DNA from 2 places in the Mesorhizobium sp. B2-3-7 genome. Region 1 is predicted to be linked to the other one. Evidence: riboswitches for the same ligand, from Rfam matches in the RefSeq annotation. Region 1 holds a riboswitch; the other holds the start of a gene.

The links. A riboswitch is a leader RNA that binds a small molecule or an ion and turns the genes downstream of it on or off. The one in region 1 is predicted to bind S-adenosylmethionine.
Region 2: it holds a riboswitch for S-adenosylmethionine, as region 1 does, so the genes downstream of both, FJ940_RS25495 (homoserine O-acetyltransferase) here and FJ940_RS23455 (O-succinylhomoserine sulfhydrylase) in region 1, are expected to answer to the same signal.

The regions. Positions count from the first base shown of each region.
Region 1 covers NZ_VFVV01000013.1:126,457-136,073, forward strand. Annotated here, with positions in the region: gene FJ940_RS23430 (Hsp33 family molecular chaperone) at 1-1,006, shown strand, start outside; gene apaG (Co2+/Mg2+ efflux protein ApaG) at 1,143-1,535, opposite strand; gene FJ940_RS23440 (ceramide glucosyltransferase) at 1,767-2,918, shown strand; gene FJ940_RS28890 (hypothetical protein) at 2,983-3,225, opposite strand; gene FJ940_RS23450 (BrnA antitoxin family protein) at 3,278-3,604, shown strand; gene FJ940_RS23455 (O-succinylhomoserine sulfhydrylase) at 3,626-4,813, opposite strand; SAM riboswitch at 4,871-4,948, opposite strand; gene FJ940_RS23460 (2'-deoxycytidine 5'-triphosphate deaminase) at 5,026-6,120, shown strand; gene FJ940_RS23465 (ABC transporter substrate-binding protein) at 6,219-6,992, shown strand; gene araD1 (AraD1 family protein) at 7,041-8,033, opposite strand; gene mmsB (multiple monosaccharide ABC transporter permease) at 8,232-9,524, opposite strand; gene mmsA (multiple monosaccharide ABC transporter ATP-binding protein) at 9,521-9,617, opposite strand, start outside.
Region 2 covers NZ_VFVV01000016.1:88,660-98,276, reverse strand. Annotated here, with positions in the region: gene FJ940_RS25510 (ABC transporter ATP-binding protein/permease) at 126-1,949, shown strand; gene FJ940_RS25505 (DUF1194 domain-containing protein) at 2,055-2,858, shown strand; gene metW (methionine biosynthesis protein MetW) at 2,970-3,584, opposite strand; gene FJ940_RS25495 (homoserine O-acetyltransferase) at 3,643-4,812, opposite strand; SAM riboswitch at 4,933-5,010, opposite strand; gene hisC (histidinol-phosphate transaminase) at 5,147-6,256, shown strand; gene FJ940_RS25485 (prephenate/arogenate dehydrogenase family protein) at 6,263-7,198, shown strand; gene FJ940_RS25480 (sugar kinase) at 7,195-8,124, opposite strand; gene FJ940_RS25475 (DUF2125 domain-containing protein) at 8,134-9,132, opposite strand; gene FJ940_RS25470 (gamma-glutamylcyclotransferase) at 9,270-9,617, shown strand, end outside.

The DNA of each region.
Region 1 (9,617 bases):
GCTGGAAACCCATCAAGTGGCTGAACATCACCCCAAACTCGGCGAATTCGGTTACGCCGGCGATGATCACGTCGTGCCCTTCGAGGTCGGCCCGCTCGATGTGCGCGGCCGCACCGTGCAGCTTGGACCGATGCTCGACGCGATCCTTGGCCGCCATGATTATCCCGAGCCGGTCGCCCGGTTGCTGGCGGAAGCCTGTGTGCTGACGGTGCTGCTCGGCACCTCGCTCAAGTTCGAGGGCAAGTTCATCCTGCAGACCCGCACCGACGGCCCTGTCGACATGCTGGTCGCGGATTTTTCCACGCCCTCGGCGCTGCGCGCCTATGCGCGCTTCGATGCCGACCGGCTGGAGGCGCTGATTGCGGCCGGCGAGACCTCGCAGCAAACGCTGCTCGGCAATGGTGTGCTGGCGCTGACCATCGACCAAGGTGCTCACACGCAGCGCTACCAAGGCATCGTCCAGCTCGACGGCGAGACCCTGGAAGAGGCCGCGCGCACCTATTTCCGCCAGTCGGAGCAGATCCCGACCGATCTCCGGCTTTCCGTCGCCAAGCTTTTGACGCCCGGCCCCGGCGGCGCGCGCGAGCAGTGGCGGGCGGGCGGCATCCTGGCGCAGTTCCTGCCGCAGGCCTCCGAGCGCATGCGCGTTCCTGACCTGCCCGGCGGGGATGGCGATCCGCGCGAGGAGATCCACGATCCCACAGACAATTCCTGGCAGGAATTGCTGGCGCTGCTCGGCACTATCGAGCCGACCGAACTGATCGATCCGACCATCGGCGCCGAGCGGCTGCTCTATCGTCTGTTCCACGAGCATGGCGTGCGGGTCTTCGGCGGCGTTCCCGTCGCCGATCAGTGCTCATGCTCCCGCGACAAGATCCGCGGCATCCTCGAGGGCTTCTCCGCGCAGGAGATCAAGGACAGCACCGAGGACGGCGGCATCCACGTCGCTTGCGAGTTCTGTTCGACGCAATATGACTTCGATCCGGCGGAATTTACGACTCAGTAGGGTTCTTGTTTCTCCCCGTTCTACGGGGAGAAGGGGCCCAAGAGCGGATGAGGGGCGGCGCTGCCCCTCATTCCTGCCGGACATTTCTCGCCGTATAGTGACGGGGAGAACGACGCTGTCGCCGATTTCGCCTCGTCTAATTCACCGTCCGCCTTGTCCCCGGCAGGTCGAGTGAGAAGGCGGGGATGGCGATGTCGAATGTCTCGCCCCGCTCGTTGCGCATGGTGTAGTGACCGACCATGATCCCCGACGGGGTCGAGAGCGGACAGCCCGACGTGTATTGATAGCTGTCGCCGGGATTGAGTTCGGGCTGATCGCCGACCACGCCGGCACCTCGCACTTCCTCGACCCGGCCGGCGCCGTCGGTTATGTGCCAATAGCGCGACAACAGCTGCACGAATTCGTCGGACTGGTTGTCGATCGTTATCTGGTAGCCCCAGACATAGCGGTTTTCCGAAGGATCCGAGCGGTCCTCGAGATAGAACGGCCTGACCTGCACTTCGATGTTGCGCGTGACGGCGCGGTACATGAGCGGCTCCAAAACAAATCCGGTGTGGAACATTCGGCGCTCTTTGCGGTTCGATCAACCGTGCGCGTCCGAGTTGCTGTCCCTGAAGGGCAGGTGCCGACAAACAATGTCATTTGAGTGACACATGACAGTGATGGTGTGCACCAGCAATGCCGGGCGACTCGGGCGCTCTGTCGAACTGTCGAAAACGGCCGCCAAGCGGGCCGGTTTTTCTGGAGTGACCGGATATCGATGGAACTCGCTCTCATAACCGGCTCGCTTTCGATCGCTCTCATCGCCTCAAATCTCGCCAGCATCCTGCTCGCCTGCTCGCGCCTGAAACGGCGCGCCGCCATCGCGCCGCCGGCCGGCAAGCCGCTGCCTGTGTCGATCGTCATCCCGGCGCGCGGCGTCGAGCCGTTTACCCATGAGACGCTTGAGCGCGCTTTCTCGCTCGACTGGCCGCGCTACGAACTGATCTTTTGTGTCGCCCATGCCGACGACCCCGCGGTCAAGCCGATCCGCGCCGCGATCGCCCGCTTTCCAGCCGTGCCGGCCCGCCTGCTCACCGGCGACGACCGCGTCAGCGCCAACCCGAAACTGAACAACTGCGTCAAGGGCTGGGAGGCAGCGCGCCACGACTGGGTCATTCTCGCCGATTCCAACGTGCTGATGCCGAAAGACTACGTCCAGCACCTGATGGCGGCATGGCGGCGGGACACCGGCCTGGTTTGCTCGACGCCGATCGGTTCGCGGCCCGACGGCTTCTGGGCAGAAGTCGAATGCGCTTTCCTCAACACGCTGCAGGCGCGCTGGCAATATGCCGGCGAGGCGCTTGGCCTCGGCTTTGCCCAGGGCAAGAGCATGTTGTGGAACAAGCAGATGCTCGACGCCAATGGCGGCATCCGTGCGCTCGCCGCCGAGATCGCGGAGGATGCCGCGTCGACCAAACTGGTCAACAGGCTCGGCCTGCGCGTCAATCTCGTCGCTTCGCCCTTCGAGCAGCCGCTCGGGCAGCGCATGCCGGGCGAGATCTGGTCGCGCCAGGCCCGCTGGGCGCGCCTGCGCCGCGTCACCTTTCCGCTCTTCTTCGCGCCCGAGATCCTGACCGGCGTGGCGGCTCCGCTCGTGCTGGCGCTGATCGCCGCGGCCAGCGCCGGCGTCAGCCTGCCCATGACAGCGCTTTGCGTGCTGGCGCTCGCCTACCTGCCGGAATGCATGCTCGCCTCGGCAAAGGGCTGGTATCTGTCGCCGCGCATCGTCACCGCGATGATCGCACGCGACCTGATGTTGCCGGCGATCTGGATGCGCGGTTGGCTGGGCGGGGCCGTCGACTGGCGCGGCAACGCCATGACCATCGGCACCAAGGCGGCCGAGCTCGAAGAGACGCCCTCCCGCGCTTGATGTCGGCGGTTCAGCTTGATGTCGAGGAAGGTTATCGTATATACAAAAATTGTTGAACTTGGCTCTATTTTTGTGTATACAATAACCTATGGAGCGCCCCGACGGCGATGCTGTTCGAGTGGGATGAAACAAGGCAAAGACAAACAGGGCCAAGCATGGCGTGGATTTCGCGATCGCTCCGTCCTTCGATTTCGCCAATGCCGTTATCCGGCTCGATGACAGCGAGGATTTTGGCGAGGATCGTCTTGTTGCCATCGGTCTGATCGAGGCTGGCGTTTTTGTGATGGTCTATGTCGAGCGAAGCCATGCGATCCGCGTAATTTCGCTACGCAAGGCAACGAGACAGGAGATTACGGACTATGTCGAAAACCTCTAAGACGATCGTGCGCCGCGAGGCTACTCCCCCAAAGCAGTCGCGCGCTGATGCTTTGGGGCTCGCCAGAAAGGCGCTTGGCGCGAGGACCGACGAGGAAGATGCTGCGATCACTGCCGCCGCCGAGGCCGATCCGGATGCGCAGCCGACCGATGCCGCTTCGCGCCGCAAAGTTGGCCGACCGCCGCTTGCGCGACCCAAACGTGCGGTACAGTTGCGCCTCGACGCCGATGTTGTCGACCGTTTCAGGGCCGGTGGTGATGGCTGGCAGACGCGCATGAACGAAGCGTTGCGCAAAGCGGCAGGCCTGTAATCCTCGGTCTGCCACCAGTCCTCATCGGGCCTTCAACGCCTGCGCGATGTCGTCCAGCAAATCGTCGGTATCTTCCAACCCGACCGACAGCCTGAGCGTGCCGGGTCCGATGCCGAGCTCGGCGCGCGCTTCGTTGCTTAGGTTCTTGTGCGTCGTCGTCGCCGGATGGGTGATCAGGCTTTTGGCGTCACCGAGATTGTTCGAGATCAGGACGATGTCGAGCGCGTTCTGCAAGGCGAAGGCACCCTGCTTGCCGCCCTTGACGTCAAAGCAGATCAGGGTGGAACCGCCCGACATCTGCTTCTTCACGACGTCAGCCTGCGGATGGTCGGCGCGCCCGGGATAGATCACGCGGGCGATCTCCGGCTGCTCGGCCAGGAAATCGGCGATCTTGCCGGCGCTCTCCGTCTGCTGGCGCACGCGCAGCGGCAGCGTTTCCAGGCCCTTCAGCAGCGTCCAGGCATTGAACGGTGACAGGCTGGGGCCGGTATGGCGGAAATAATCGTGCAGGTTCTCGTCGATCCACTTCTTGTCCGACAGAATGACGCCGCCGAGACATCGGCCCTGGCCATCGATGTGCTTGGTCGCCGAATAGACCACGATATGCGCGCCGAGCTGCAACGGCTTCTGCTGCAGCGGCGTGGCGAAGACATTGTCCACGACCAGCCGCGCGCCGATCGAATTGGCAAGCGAAGCGACGGCGGCGATGTCCACCACCTCAAGCGTCGGGTTGGTCGGGCTTTCCAGGAAAAACAGCTTGGTGTTGGGCCGAACCGCCTTTTCCCAATTGGCGATGTCGGTGCCGTCGACCAGCGTCGCCTCGATGCCGTAGCGCGGCGCCAGCGTCTCGACCACCCAGCGGCAGGAGCCGAACAGGGCGCGCGCCGCAACGATGTGATCGCCGGCCTTGACGCTGCACAGGAGGGCTGCCGTCACCGCCGCCATGCCGGACGCGGTGGCGCGCGCGTCCTCGGCGCCTTCGAGCGCGCACATGCGCTTCTCGAACATGTCGACGGTCGGATTGGCGTAGCGCGAATAGATGAAGCCCGGTTCCTCGCCCTTGAAGCGGGCTTCGGCGGCTTGGGCCGTTTCATAGACATAGCCCTGGGTCAGGTACATCGCCTCGGAAGTTTCACCGAAGCCGGAACGCAGGGTCCCGCCATGCACGAGTGCGGTCTGAGGCTTCCAGTTGCGCGTCTTGCTCGTCATCGTCCTATCCAAACACAAAAAAACCGGCCGCGAAAAAGTCGCAACCGGTCCATGCGGCCTTGCGGCCCGACGGTCCTTTAGCGACTTGTTTAACGTGGCTGCAAGCCGACCGGCCAAATCACCACGGGATAACGACCCTTTAGACCCGCGCCACGCTTGCGTCAATTGCCGGCTTCATTAAGAGACTTGTACCAGCAGAGCGGAGCCAGACTTTGCGGCAGACAGGAATTCTTCCCGATCAGGACATTGCGGCGCTGTTCCAGTCCGGCGCGCTGAAGTCGTCGCGTGCGCTCGACGCCGACCAGATCCAGCCGGCCAGCCTTGATCTGAGGCTCGGCGACAAGGCGTGGCGGGTGCGCGCGTCCTTCCTGCCGGGTCCCAACCATAAGGTCAGTGAAAAACTCGACCGGTTGAAGCTGCACGAGATCAGCCTGGCCGACGGCGCTGTTCTGGAAACCGGCTGCGTCTACATCGTGCCCCTGCTCGAAAGCCTGGCGCTGCCGGCGGAAATTTCGGCGTCCGCCAATCCCAAGAGCTCGACCGGGCGGCTCGATATCTTCACCCGCGTGATGACCGATCGCGGCCACGAGTTCGACAAGATCGCCGCCGGCTATCATGGTCCGCTCTATCTCGAAGTCAGCCCACGGACCTTCCCGATCGTCGTGCGCGCCGGCTCGCGCCTTTCGCAGATACGCTTCCGCACCGGCAATGCGCTGCTCTCGGAAGCAGAGTTGCATCAATTGCACCGGGCCGAAATGCTGGTCGCCACCGAACCGCCAAACATCTCCGGCGGCGGCATCGCATTGTCGATCGATCTCAACGGCGACAGTGACGGGCTGGTCGGCTATCGCGGCAAGCACCATACCGGCCTGGTCGATGTCGACAAACGCGCGGCGCAGGAGATCGTCGACTTCTGGGAGCCGATCCACAAGAGCGGCGCCGGCGAGCTGGTGCTCGATCCGGACGAGTTCTACATCCTCGTCAGCCAGGAAGCGGTGCATGTGCCGCCGCTCTACGCGGCCGAAATGACGCCCTTCGATCCGCTGGTGGGCGAGTTCCGTGTCCACTATGCCGGCTTCTTCGATCCGGGTTTCGGCCATTCGGCGGCCGGCGGCACCGGCAGCCGCGCCGTGCTCGAAGTGCGCAGCCATGAGGTGCCGTTCATCCTCGATCATGGCCAGATCGTCGGCCGGCTGGTCTACGAGCATATGCTGAAGCGGCCGCAGGCGCTTTACGGCACCGAGCTCGGCTCGAACTACCAGGCGCAGGGCCTGAAGCTGTCCAAGCACTTTCGCGCCGCGCCCTGAACGCTCATCACCGTCAGGCAAGATACTTGCCTGCGCCGGCTCGCCATGCTTGGCTGCCTCGCCGGCCGCCGACGTGGCGGCGCTCAAGGGGAATGAAAATGCAGATTTCGAAATGGATCGTATCGGCGGCCGCCGCCGCCATGCTGACGCTTGGTGCCGGCGCCCTATCGGCGCATGCGGCGGAGAAAATCAAGATCGGCACCGAGGGCGCCTATCCGCCGTTCAACACCATCACGCCCGACGGCAAGGTCGAGGGCTTCGACATCGACATCGCCAACGCCTTGTGCGCGCAGATGAAGGTCGAATGCGAGATCGTCACCCAGGACTGGGACGGCATCATCCCGGCGCTGCAGGCCAAGAAATTCGACGCAATCATCGCTTCGATGAGCATCACCGAGGAGCGCAAGAAGCAGGTCGCGTTCACCCACAAATACTATACGACGCCGCTGTCGCTCGTCGCCCTGAAGGACAGCGACATCGCCTCGACCGAACCGGCGGCACTCGCCGGCAAGACGGTCGGCGCCCAGGCGGCGACCACGCAGGCCAATTACGCCCAGGACGTCTATGGCAAGGCCGGCGCCGAAGCGAAGCTCTATCCGACCCAGGAAGAGGCAATCACCGATCTCCAGAACGGCCGCCTCGACGCCGTCCTTTCCGACAAGTTCGTGCTGATGGACTGGATGAAGAAGGCGAGCGACGGTTGCTGCAAGATGGTCGGTGACGTCAAGGGCACCGAGACCGAAGCCGGCATTGCCGTGCGTCTCGAGGATACGGCGCTGCGCGACAAGCTCAACGCAGCCATTGACGCCATCGTCGCCGACGGCACCTACAAGAAGATCCAGGACAAGTATTTCGACTTCGATATTTATTGAGATGGAAGCTGCCGATCTCCTCCCACCAGGGAGGAGATCACGCTCATCTCACAGCGCCTTCACCGCCACCTTCACCGGCTGTTCGATTTCGAGCGGATTGCGCAGCGGCAGGCCGAAATCGCCGGCCTCGATCTCGAACACGTCGCCGGCCTCGGTCTTGATGCCGTCGGCGAAGGACAGGGTCGCGGTGCCGAACATGTGCACATGCACGTCGCCCGGCTGGCGGAAAGCCGAATATTTGAAATGGTGGTGTTCGAGATTGGCGATGGTGTGCGACATGTTCGCTTCGCCCGACAGGAACGGCTTTTCCCACATCAACTTGCTGTCGCGCCAGATGCGTGAGGAGCCCCTGATGTCGGCGGGCAGGTCGCCGACCAGGATCTCCGGTCCGAAGGAAGCGTTGCGCAGCTTGGAATGGGCGAGAAAGAGGTAGTTCACGCGTTCGGTCACATGATCGGAAAATTCGTTGGACAGCGTGAAGCCGACCCGGAACGGCGCGCCGTCGTCGCCGATGACATAGATGCCGGCAACCTCGGGCTCCTCGCCGGCATCCTTGGCGAAGGCCGGCGACAGGAGCGCGGCACCCGGCGCCACGGCCATCGTGCCATTGCCCTTGTAGAACCATTCCGGCTGCACCCCGATCTGGCCTTTCGCGGGTTTGCCGCCTTCCAGCCCCATGCGGAACATCTTCATGGAATCGGTGAGCTGCTCTTCGCCGTCGGTGCTGAGCTTCTTGTGCATGGAATCGCGCGTTGCCGCCGAGCCGAGATGCGTGAGCCCCGTGCCGGTCAGATGCAGATGCGCCGGATCGGGATGATTGATCGGCGACAGCAGCCGCCCCTTCTTGTAGGCGGCGTCGAGATCGACGGTCTCGCCAAGTCCCTTGCGTTCGATCAGCGCGGCAAGGCCCACGCCGGTACGAGCGGCTTCCATCGCCAGCGAATAGACGCTGCGCGCGCCGTTGATGATCCGGGTCTTGCCGCCCGTGCGTGCAACGACACGGATGGTCTCGGCGTCGTCGAGAATCTGCGAGATCAGCATGATCAGTCCTCTCTCATATCTTGGCATGGCTGCCTTCTGGCAAACCCTGACCTGCGCGGCTCGGACTGGCCGTGCCACGGGTTGAACTCGTCGTCCGGATTGCGCTCGCGAGCTCGGTCCTGAAGGACTTTTTCAAGCCGGCGAATTGCCGGCAGCGCCGCGACCGTATGCCTCCTGCTTGCCTCGCCTGAAGCCTGTTCAGGCCTTGTTCTTGTTGTAGACGTCGAAGATCACGGCGCCGAGCAGCACCAGGCCCTTGACCACTTGCTGCCAGTCGACATTGACGCCCATGATCGACATGCCGTTGTTCATCACGCCCATGATAAAGCCGCCGACCACCGCGCCGATGACCTGACCGACGCCGCCCATCGCCGAGGCGCCGCCGATGAACACCGCGGCGATGACGTCGAGCTCGCTGCCGAGGCCTGCCGCCGGCACGGCCTGGCCAAGGCGTGCCGCGATGATCAGGCCGCCAAGCGCCGACAGCACGCCCATATTGACGAACACGTAAAGCGTCAGGCGCTCGGTCTTGATGCCCGACAGCTGCGCGGCCTTGGCATTGCCGCCCATCGCATAGATGCGGCGGCCGATCGTCATGCGCTTGGTGACGAAGACGAACAGCGAGATCAGCAGGCCCATGACGAGCAGCACCACCGGCAGGCCCCGATAGCTGGCGAACTGGTAGACCAGGAACAGCGCCAGCGCGCTGCCGACCAGCGTCTTGATGACGAACAGGGTAAAGGGCTCGGCCTCATAGCCGTGGCGTTCGCGTTTGCGTCGCGTCCGTAGCCCGAAATAGGCATAGGCCAGCACGGCGATCAGGCCCAGCACGATCGTCGTCATGTGCAGCGTCAGACCGCTGCCCATAATCGTCTTGCCGGCTGCATTCACCGTTGGCGGGATCAGCGTCAGCGGTCCGATGACATCTGGAATGAAGCCGGAGCTGAGCGCCTTGAACTCGGGCGGCAGCGGTCCGACCGAAGATCCGCCGCCGAGCAGCGCCTGGCAGATGCCGCGGAAGATCAGCATGCCGGCCAGCGTCACGATGAAGCTCGGTATTCGGTGGTAGGCGATCCAGTAGCCTTGCGCCGCGCCGATGAGGCCGCCCACGATCAGGCAGACGATGGAGACCACCAGCGGGTTGCTGAATATGCCGAGAGGCCAGATCACCATCATCATCGCCGCCAGCGCGCCGATGAAGCCGGCCACGGACCCCACGCTGAGGTCGATATGACCCGATACGATGACCAGCAGCATGCCGAGCGCCATCACGATGATGAAGGAGTTCTGCTGCACCAGATTGCTCAGGTTCACCGGCTTGAACAGCGTTCCCGAGGTGGTGAACTGGAAGAACACCATGATGGCGATCAGCGCCAGGATCAGGCCGTATTCGCGCAGGTTCGTCGCCAGCGCCGATACGGCGATGCGTGGACGCTGCCCTACATCTTCGGCGACGTTGCTCTGCGGGGCGGGGGCGCTTTCCGTGCTCATGCTGCTTTTCCTTCTCCCCGAACGATGGCGCGCATTATTCTTTCTTGGCTTGCGTCCGCCGCGGGCATTTCGCCGACGATGCGGCCTTCGTTC
Region 2 (9,617 bases), on a different contig from region 1:
TGCGCCGGACGGCATTTCGCGACCTATCTGTCGCTGACGGGCTCGCAGCCTGGCTGAGTGACCGGTGGCGTCACTACACTTCATCCGGTTTTCAGCACCGCTTTTGAACGCAAGGACTTCAGCTCATGGCCGATTATCCGGACAATGATGCCTCTGCCCGGCCTATCGCTGCGGTCGAAGCTTCGAGCCTGCGTGATCAGGTGGCAACCATCAAGCTGGCGCTTGCCGGGTCGCCGGTCCGCAAAGGGCTACGCTGGGCCTCCATCGGAATGGTTGCCGTCATTGTCGCGACCTCGATCGGCCAGGTTCTGCTCAACCGCTGGAACCAGCCTTTCTACGATGCGCTTGCACGCCGCGACATGCAGGCCTTCCTGCACCAGCTCGCCATTTTTGCCGCGATTGCCGGTGGGCTTCTTGTGCTCAATGTCGGCCAGACCTGGCTCAATCAGACGATCCGGCTGAAGCTGCGCGAGGCGCTGACGCTCGATCTGATCGATGGATGGATGCGGCCGGCGCGCGCTTTTCGCCTGGCGCATGCAGGCGCCATCGGGGTCAATCCCGACCAGCGCATGCAGCAGGACGCGAGCCATCTTTCCGACCTGTCGACGGATCTTGGCGTTGGCCTGCTGCAATCCCTAATCCTGCTCGCCTCCTTCGTCGGCGTGTTATGGGAGCTGTCCTCGGGCTTCGTCTTCCATGTCGGCGGGACATCGCTCGCCATACCGGGCTACATGGTGTGGGCGGCCATCCTCTATGCCGGAACGGCTTCCTGGCTGAGCTGGCTGGTCGGACGGCCACTGATCCACCTCAACAGCGACCGCTACACACGCGAGGCGGAGCTGCGTTCCTCGATGGTGCGCGTCAACGAGAACATCGATGCCATCGCGCTCGCCCGAAGCGAGCCCGATGCCAGGCGGCGGCTGGAAACCGACCTGGGCACCGTGCTCGGCGCCATGCGACGCATCTATAACGCCCAGATCAATCTCGCCTGGGTGACGGACACCTATGGCTGGATCACCGTGGTGGCTCCCATCCTGGTCGCTTCGCCGGTCTATTTCGCGGGCGATATCAGCTTCGGCGGACTGATGATGGCGGTCGGCGCCTTCAATCAGGTCCATTCTTCATTGCGTTGGTTCATCAACAATATCGGCAGCATCGCCGATTGGCGCGCGACGCTGATGCGCGTCGCCGATTTCCGCATTGCGCTGGATGAGACCGATGTGCTGCACGACCAGGAAAGGCGCATCGAATTCGGCGAGAATGCAAACGGCAAGCTGACCTTCGAGAAACTCGAAGTGGCCTCGCCGGAGGGCTGCACGAGGCTCGCCGACCAGCATGTCGAGATCCACGCCGGCGAACGCGTCATGCTCACCGGCGAGCCTGGCGCGGGCAAGACGCTGTTCTTTCGCGCCATTGCCGGCCTGTGGCCGTGGGGGAGCGGGCGCATCGGCATGCCGGCGGGGGAGGTGCCTATCTTCGTGCCGCGCACGCCCTACTTCGCGACCGCCACGTTGCGCGAAGTGCTCGACCACGTGGACGGGGTTGCGCCGGCAAGCGATGCCGATATCTCAGCCGTGCTGGCCGAGATCGGCCTGGAACACCTGTCGTCGTCGCTCGGCCGCAGCGCGCGCTGGGAGCATGAACTGGCCGACGACGAACTGCGCCTGCTGGCCTTTGCCCGCCTCGTGCTGCGCCAACCAAAATGGGTGATCATCGATGAGGCTCTCGATGCCTTCGACGGACCGACACTGCGGCGGGTGTTGTCGATGCTGGAGAAGCGGCTGGGCGGGGCGACGATCCTCAATATAGGCCGCGGCCAGCACAACAATCAATTCTTCCCGCGCGCACTGACCATCGTGAAGGCGTCCGGCGTGCCGGCTCTGAAGCCCGCGCGCATAAGGGCAGGCGCAATCGAGCCGCCGCCGGCCGCTCCTCGCCGCAAGAAATAGCACTTCCGGCATCTATTCGGACCAGCCCGCGCCACGCCACGCGGCAGCTTTATTTCGCCGTGATCGCGAGGGAAGATCGCACCGGAAACATAGCTTGAGCCGGCCATGCTTGATGCTCTCAGCCTGCTTGCCTGCCTGGCCTGCACCGAGGCCGCCGTGACTGCGCCTGCGCCGGATAGTCTGGCCGTTGGTGTCCAACTGGTGCTGGCGGTCGATATCTCATTGTCGATGGACGAGAAGGAGTTCGCCCTGCAGCGCGCCGGCTATGTGGAGGCGCTGCGTCATCCCGACTTCATCAAGGCGGTCCGCGCCGGGAACGCCGGTCGCATCGCGCTCACCTATTTCGAATGGGCCGGCACCGTGCGCGACGACGCGCTCATCGGCTGGCAGGTCATCGACGGCGCCGAGAGCGCCAACGCCTTTGCCGACAAGATAGCGGCCCGTCCGTTCCGCAGCTTCCGCGGCACGTCGATCTCCGGCGCGCTCGCCTTCGGCGCGGGGCTCTTCGACCGCACCGCTTACGAAAGCGAACGCAGCGTCATCGATATTTCCGGTGACGGACCGAACAATATCGGGCCGCCCGTCACCGCCACGCGGGATGCGGCAAACGCCAGAGGCATCGTCATCAACGGCCTGCCGATCCTGATCAATCCATCGCCCACCTTCAGCCACCTCGACCGGTATTACGCCCAGTGCGTCACCGGCGGGCCGGGCTCCTTCGTGCTGCCGATTTATACAGCCGCCGAATTTTCGACGGCAATCCGGCGCAAGCTGATTCTCGAAGTGAGCGGCGTTCAGAACGAGACCAGGATCATTCCCGCCGAAGCCGAGGCTCCGATCGACTGCCTGCAAGGCGAACGCGACAGACGGTTCTTGTCGGATCCGTATTTCCCGGAGCTCGATCGCTGAGCCTTCGCCGGGCTATGCGTTCCAACCTGCTGATGACCTTCGTCGCAGAGATCAGCCTGTAGCTCGACTTCGCCCGAAAAGGGGGTGTCATAGCCACCTCCGGGATGGCCCTTATCGCTTCAACAAGAACACTGCCTGCTGGCCGAAGAAGTTCCAGAACCACCATGGCATCGACAGGCCGATCTTCTGGCCGTTGGCGTCGAGCGCGGTCGCCCTTTCCACGGTCGCGCCAAGCTCCTCGCACAGATTGACGAAGTCGCGGATGGTGCAGAAGTGGATGTTCGGCGTGTCGTACCAGGAATAGGGCAGGTCCTTGGTCACCGGCATGCGGCCCTTGACGAACAGCGACAGGCGCACCCGCCAGTGGCCGAAATTGGGGAAGGAAACGATGGCGTGTTCGCCGATCCTGAGCAGTTCGTCGAGAACGAGCTTCGGGTTGCGGGTCGCCTGCAAGGTCTGCGACAGGACAACGAAATCAAAACCCTTGTCGGGATAGAATTCGAGATCCTTGTCGGCGTCGCCCTGAACGACGGAAAGGCCGCGCGCCACGCATTCGTTGACACCGCGCTGCGACAGCTCCAGTCCGCGGCCGTCGATCTGCTTGGTTTCCTGCAAAAGCTCGAGCAGCGAGCCGTCGCCGGAGCCGACGTCCAGCACCCGCGATTGCGGCGGGATCAGACCGGCGATCACCTCGAGATCGACGCGCTGGGCGCGGTTGACGCTCATGGCTTGCCCCTTGTCGTGGTGCGTGACCCTTGATGGACAGGTCTGCAATTTTGCGGGGTCATGCGCCGAGCCCTCTCGCTCGCGCGGCCGAGCCGATGAAGCCATTGATGGCGGCGAACAGTTCCGGCTCGTCAAGCAGGAAGGCGTCGTGCCCGCGATCGGTCTCGATCTCGACGAAGGACACCGACGCGCCGGCGGCATTCAGCGCATGGACGATCGAGCGGCTCTCCTCGGTCGGAAACAGCCAATCCGAGGTGAACGAAACCAGGCAGAAGCGTGTCTTGGTGCCGGCAAAAGCATCGGCCAGCCTGCCGCCGTGGTCGGCGGCGAGGTCGAAATAGTCCATGGACCGCGTCATATAGAGATAGGAATTGGCGTCGAAGCGGTCGACGAAAGTCATGCCCTGGTGACGCAGATAGCTCTCGATCTGGAAATCGGCGTCGAAGCCGAAGGTCAGCGCTTCGCGATCCTGCAGGTTGCGGCCGAACTTCCGGTGCAAGGCTGCTTCCGACAGGTAGGTGATGTGGGCGGCCATGCGCGCCACGGCGAGCCCCTTTTCCGGGCGTTTGCCGTGGTCGAAATACTTGCCGCCATGCCATTCGGGGTCGGCCATCACGGCCTGCCGGCCGACCTCGTGGAAAGCGATGTTCTGCGAGGAATGCCGCGCGCCGGTGGCGATCGGCAGCGCCGAGAAAACACGCTCCGGATAGCTCGACGCCCATTGCAGCACCTGCATGCCGCCCATCGACCCGCCGAGCACGCAAAACAGTTTTTCGATGCCGAAATGATCGATCAGCATCTGCTGGGCACGCACCATGTCGCGGATGGTGATGACCGGAAGGTCGAGCCCATAAGGCTTGCCGGTGGCGGGATTGGTGGATGCCGGGCCGGTGGAACCGAGGCAGCCGCCGATGACGTTTGAGCAGATGACGAAGAAACGGTTGGTGTCGATGATCTTGCCGGGGCCGATCAGCACTTCCCACCAACCCGGCTTGCCGGTCACTGGATTGGTGCTGGCCACATGCTGGTCGCCGGTCAATGCGTGGCAGACGAGAATGGCGTTGGAACGGGCGTCATTCAGCGTGCCGTAGGTCTGGTAGGCGATCTGGAACGGCGACAGCAGCGTGCCGGCGTCGAGCTTGAGCGGCTTGTCGGCGCCGAAGCGCACGACCGGGCTCGACGGTTGGTCTGCCTCGTTGTTGGTTCTGCCAGCGCGCTGAGCGGCCATCTCGTCTCTCTTGCTGCACCCTCGCCTTTGCGGAAATCGCTACCGATGTCCGCGCCGCCGATGCGTTCGTCCGGCCGGCCGCGGACAATAAAAAACCGGCAATGCCTTCGCAAAGCCGGTTACGTCGCGCAAACGGCCCTTTAGCGAATTGTTTAACGTGGCTGCAAGCCGACCGGCCAAATCACCACGGAACTGTCGCTGCCCTTCTAGAACTCACCTGCCTCGCCGTCAATGCCGCCTGCTGGCACCACTGCCACCTCTCGACATTGCCGGCCATGGCTTGTATTTCCGCAGCGGCTTCCAGGATGGAGGCGTTCTCGACGGATTTTGCGATATGAGCCAGACCTCGGACAAGGCACGTCCAACCCCGCGCGCGGGCATCATGGACATCCAGGCCTATGTGCCGGGCAAGAGCTCGGCCCCCGCCGGGGTGGACAAGGTCCACAAGCTGTCGTCGAACGAGAACCCGCTCGGCCCCTCGCCGAAGGCAATCGAGGCCGCGCGCGAGGTCGCCGCCAAGCTCGACGTCTATCCCGACGGCACCGCCCGGCGCCTGCGCGAAGCAATCGCCGAGGTGCATGGTCTGAACGCACAGAACATCATCTGTTCCAACGGCTCCGACGAGATCCTCGGCCTGCTGGCGCAGACTTATCTCGCCCCCGGCGACGAGGCCATATTCACCGAACACGCCTTCATGGTCTACAAGATCTACATCCAGTCGGCGGGGGCGACGCCTGTCGCGGTCAAGGAGACCGAGGAGCGCGCCGACATCGATGCGATCCTGGCGGCCGTCACGCCACGTACGAAGATCGTGTTCCTCGCCAATCCCAACAATCCAACCGGCACTTACGTGCCGTTCCAGGAGGTGCGCCGCCTGCATGCCGGCCTGCCGAAGAACGTGCTTCTGGTGCTCGATGCCGCCTATGCCGAATATGTCAGGCGCAACGACTATGAGGCCGGCATCGAGCTCGCGGGCAGCTCTCAGAACGTGGTCATGACCCGCACCTTCTCCAAGATCGGACTTGGCGGGGCGCGGATCGGATGGATGTATGGGCCGATGCACATCGTCGACGCGATCAACCGCATACGCGGTCCCTTCAACGTCAATGCGACGGCGATCGAGGCCGGCATCGCCGCCGTCCGCGACCGCGCCCATATCGAGCGCAGCGTCGCGCATAACGAGACCTGGCTGGCCTGGCTGAGCGAACAGATGACCGGGCTCGGGTTGCGGGTGACGCCGAGCGTCGGCAATTTCCTCCTCATTCATTTTCCCGACGACGGCAAGCATTCGGCCGCGGCGGCGGACGATTATCTCACCCAGCGCGGCTACATATTGCGGCGTGTTTCGGGCTATGGCTTTCCCAACGCACTGCGTATGACGGTCGGCACCGAAGAGGCCAATCGCGGCGTTGTCGCGGCACTCACGACATTCCTGAAAAGCTAGAACGCCATGGCATCACCGATGTTCGAAAAGATCGCGCTGGTCGGCATCGGCCTGATCGGCTCGTCGCTGGCCCGCGTCATCCGCCGCGAGGGCCTGGCCGGCCATGTCGCCATCTCGACGCGCAGCGCCGCAACGCTGGCGCGCGCGCAAGAGCTTGGGCTGGGCTCCTCCTACGCCATAGATGCCAAGGAAGCGGTCCGCGATGCCGACCTGGTTATCGTCTCGGTGCCGGTCGGCTCGTCCGGCGCGGTGGCGCAAGAGATCGCGCCGGCGCTGAAGAGGGGCGCCATCGTCACCGATGTCGGCTCGACCAAGGCTTCCGTGATCGCACAGATGCAGCCGCATATACCCGGTGGGGTGCATTTCATTCCCGGCCATCCGCTGGCCGGCACGGAGAAATCTGGGCCCGATGCCGGTTTCGCCGATCTGTTCGACAACCGCTGGTGCATTTTCACTCCGCTGCCGGACACGGATCCGGACGCGCTGGAAAGGCTTTCCGAATTCTGGCGCCGTTGTGGCGCCAACATCGACACGATGGATCCGCAGCATCACGACATGACACTGGCCATCGTCTCGCATTTGCCGCACATCATCGCCTACAACATCGTCGGCACCGCCGATGACCTGGAATCGGTGACCAAGACGGAAGTCATCAAATATTCCGCTTCCGGTTTCCGCGACTTCACGCGTCTCGCCGCCTCAGATCCGACCATGTGGCGGGACGTGTGCCTGCACAACAAGGACGCGATCCTGGAAATGCTGGCGCGGTTCTCGGAGGATCTGGCTTTTCTGCAGCGGGCGATCCGCTGGGGCGACGGCGACAAGCTGTTCGACCTGTTCACCCGCACCCGGGCCGTGCGACGCTCGATCATCGAGGCCGGCCAGGACATTGACGTGCCGGATTTCGGTCGCCAGGCGGTCGAGCATCCGGCGAAGAACTAGGCTCCTTCAGGCCAGGTCGCCGCCATCATCGCCAGTGTCTCGGCACGATCGGGCGCGCCCAGCCTGCCGCCGAAGCGCTGGCATTTGAGCGCTGCGGCCGCGCTGGCAAAGCGTAGCGCCTGCTCGATCGGCATGGCTTGCGCCAATCCGGCTGCGAATGCGCCATGAAAGACGTCGCCGGCTGCCAGCGTATCCACCACCTTGACCTTTGGCGCAGCGACGTGGCGTACGCAACCGGCCTGCCTGTCATGCCACCAGGTTCCAGCCCCGCCGGCGGTTACCGCGACGAAAGCGTCGGTGCGCGACGCAAGGTCGGCGCATGCGGCCTGCGGGTCCAGCGCCTGGCCGCAGACGATGCGCGCCGCCGGTTCGGAGGCGACGATGTGCGAGGCGAGCGGCAACAGCCGCTCCAGCACTGCCAATGGCGCGGTGTCGGCATCGAGGATCCCGGGGCGGCCGGCAGCGCGCGCAGCGCTGAGCGCCAGCGCCGCCGCACCCGGCCAGCGCACATCGACCAGCACGGCATCGAAAGCCGTGAGATCGGCGACCGGCAAGCCGTCGGGATCGGCCTGAGCGCGCTGATCGTAGAAAGGCACGATGATGCGCTCGCCATGGCCGTCGACGAGGATCGCGGCCAGCGCCGAGCGCGCTCCGGCAACGCGACGGATGAGGCTGCAATCGACGCCCTCCGCCTCGATGCCTGATATCAACTGGTCGCCGACCTGATCATCGCCGGCGCTCGCCCAAAGCCACACTTCGGCGCCCAGCCGGCGTGCGGCGCAGGCGGCACTCGTGGCCATGCCGGAAGCGATCTGGACGCCATCGGCGGCCATGAACTTGCCCTGATGGATGGGAAGCGTTTCGACGCGAAGGATGGTGTCGAGCGTCAGCGCGCCGACGCTCAGGAGCTTTGCCGGTCTGTCCATTGGGGATGCTTAGTCGACCGGCTTGATCTTGCCCAGCGGGATAAAGCCGAGCGAGGCCTTGCCCTTGACCACCTTGAGCGGCATCGACGGTTCGTTGCCGAGCAGCGCCAGGGCGGCAAAGCCTTGTTCGATCTGGTTTTTCTGTTCGGGTATGGCGGTGCCGAGAATGGCGGCCACGGCTTTCGGGTCCTTCAGCCTGATCATCAAATCGGCATCGACCAGGCCCTCGGCGTCGACCGACAGCGGCCCGGAAACGGCGACATGCGCCGTGCCCGACGACAAATCGAGCCTGCGGATCTCGACGGCCTGGCCGCGCAGGCTTTTCAGTTGCGTGCCGATCAGGGCCAGGCCGTTCTTCAGCGTCGCCTCGCCACTGGCGTCGAGCGGCGGCAGGACGCGGCCCCCGATCGCATCGGGGTCGATCTCCAGATCGCCGAAGCTGCCGATATAGTCGATATCCCTGCCGTTCGGCTGCAGCTGGCCCGCCGCCTTGCCGGCGCTGAACAGTTGCACCGGATCGGTGTCGTCGGCCGGATCGGTCTGGCCGGACAGGCCCTCGGCCGTGAGCGAAATGCGTCGCGGCAGCGGCCATGAGAGCTTGACGTTGGCCTTAAGATCATCCCAGTCGATCCACAGCGGCACCATGCCCGGAACCGAGGTCCTGAGCGGACCGCGCAGGTCCGCGACCGGCGACAGCGGCTGGATGATCTGGGCGACGGCGTTGAAGGAGCCGGCAGAGGCGGCAACGTTCTTGGCGTCGTCCTCATAGGCAAGATTGTCGCAGGAGACGGCGAAGCTCAGGGGATAACCGCTGACCTGGAGATTGGCGCAGCCGGCCTCGATGCCACTCTTGTTGAGCGTGGCGATCGCCTTGTCGGCTTCGCTCCGGACCCTGTCGGCGAGATAGAACCAGCCGCCGCTGTAGATGGCGAACAGCGCGATGACAAACGCTGCAAGCCAGAACAGGCGGCGGCGATGCTTCGGCTGGCGTTCGTCAGTGGACGTCATGCTGCGGTTCTCGTTCACGCATGGGGGCTGTGGGCGGGCTGTCGATTCTGGCAACGACAATAGGTAGACAGAGATGGACGGAAAAAACACCGATTCCGGTGTGGTGTTGCCATTCTTACGCAATCAGGCACGGCGATATGGGCGATTTTTGGGTGTTTGGCTATGGTTCGTTGATATGGCGGCCGGGGTTCGCGCATGTCGAGACAAGGCGGGCGCGCCTGCATGGCTATCGTCGCGCGCTGTGCGTCTATTCCTTCGTGCATCGCGGCACGCGGGAACGTCCGGGGCTGGTGCTCGGCCTTGACCGCGGGGGTTCCTGCGTCGGGCTGGCTTTCCGGGTGCCGGGCGAGTTGCGGGACGAGGTCATCGCCTATCTGCGTGAGCGCGAGCTGGTCACCAATGTCTATCTCGAGCGCATGCTCAATGTCCGCCTTGACGGCGGCGGCACGGTCGAGGCCGTGGCCTATATCGTCGACCGCAATCAT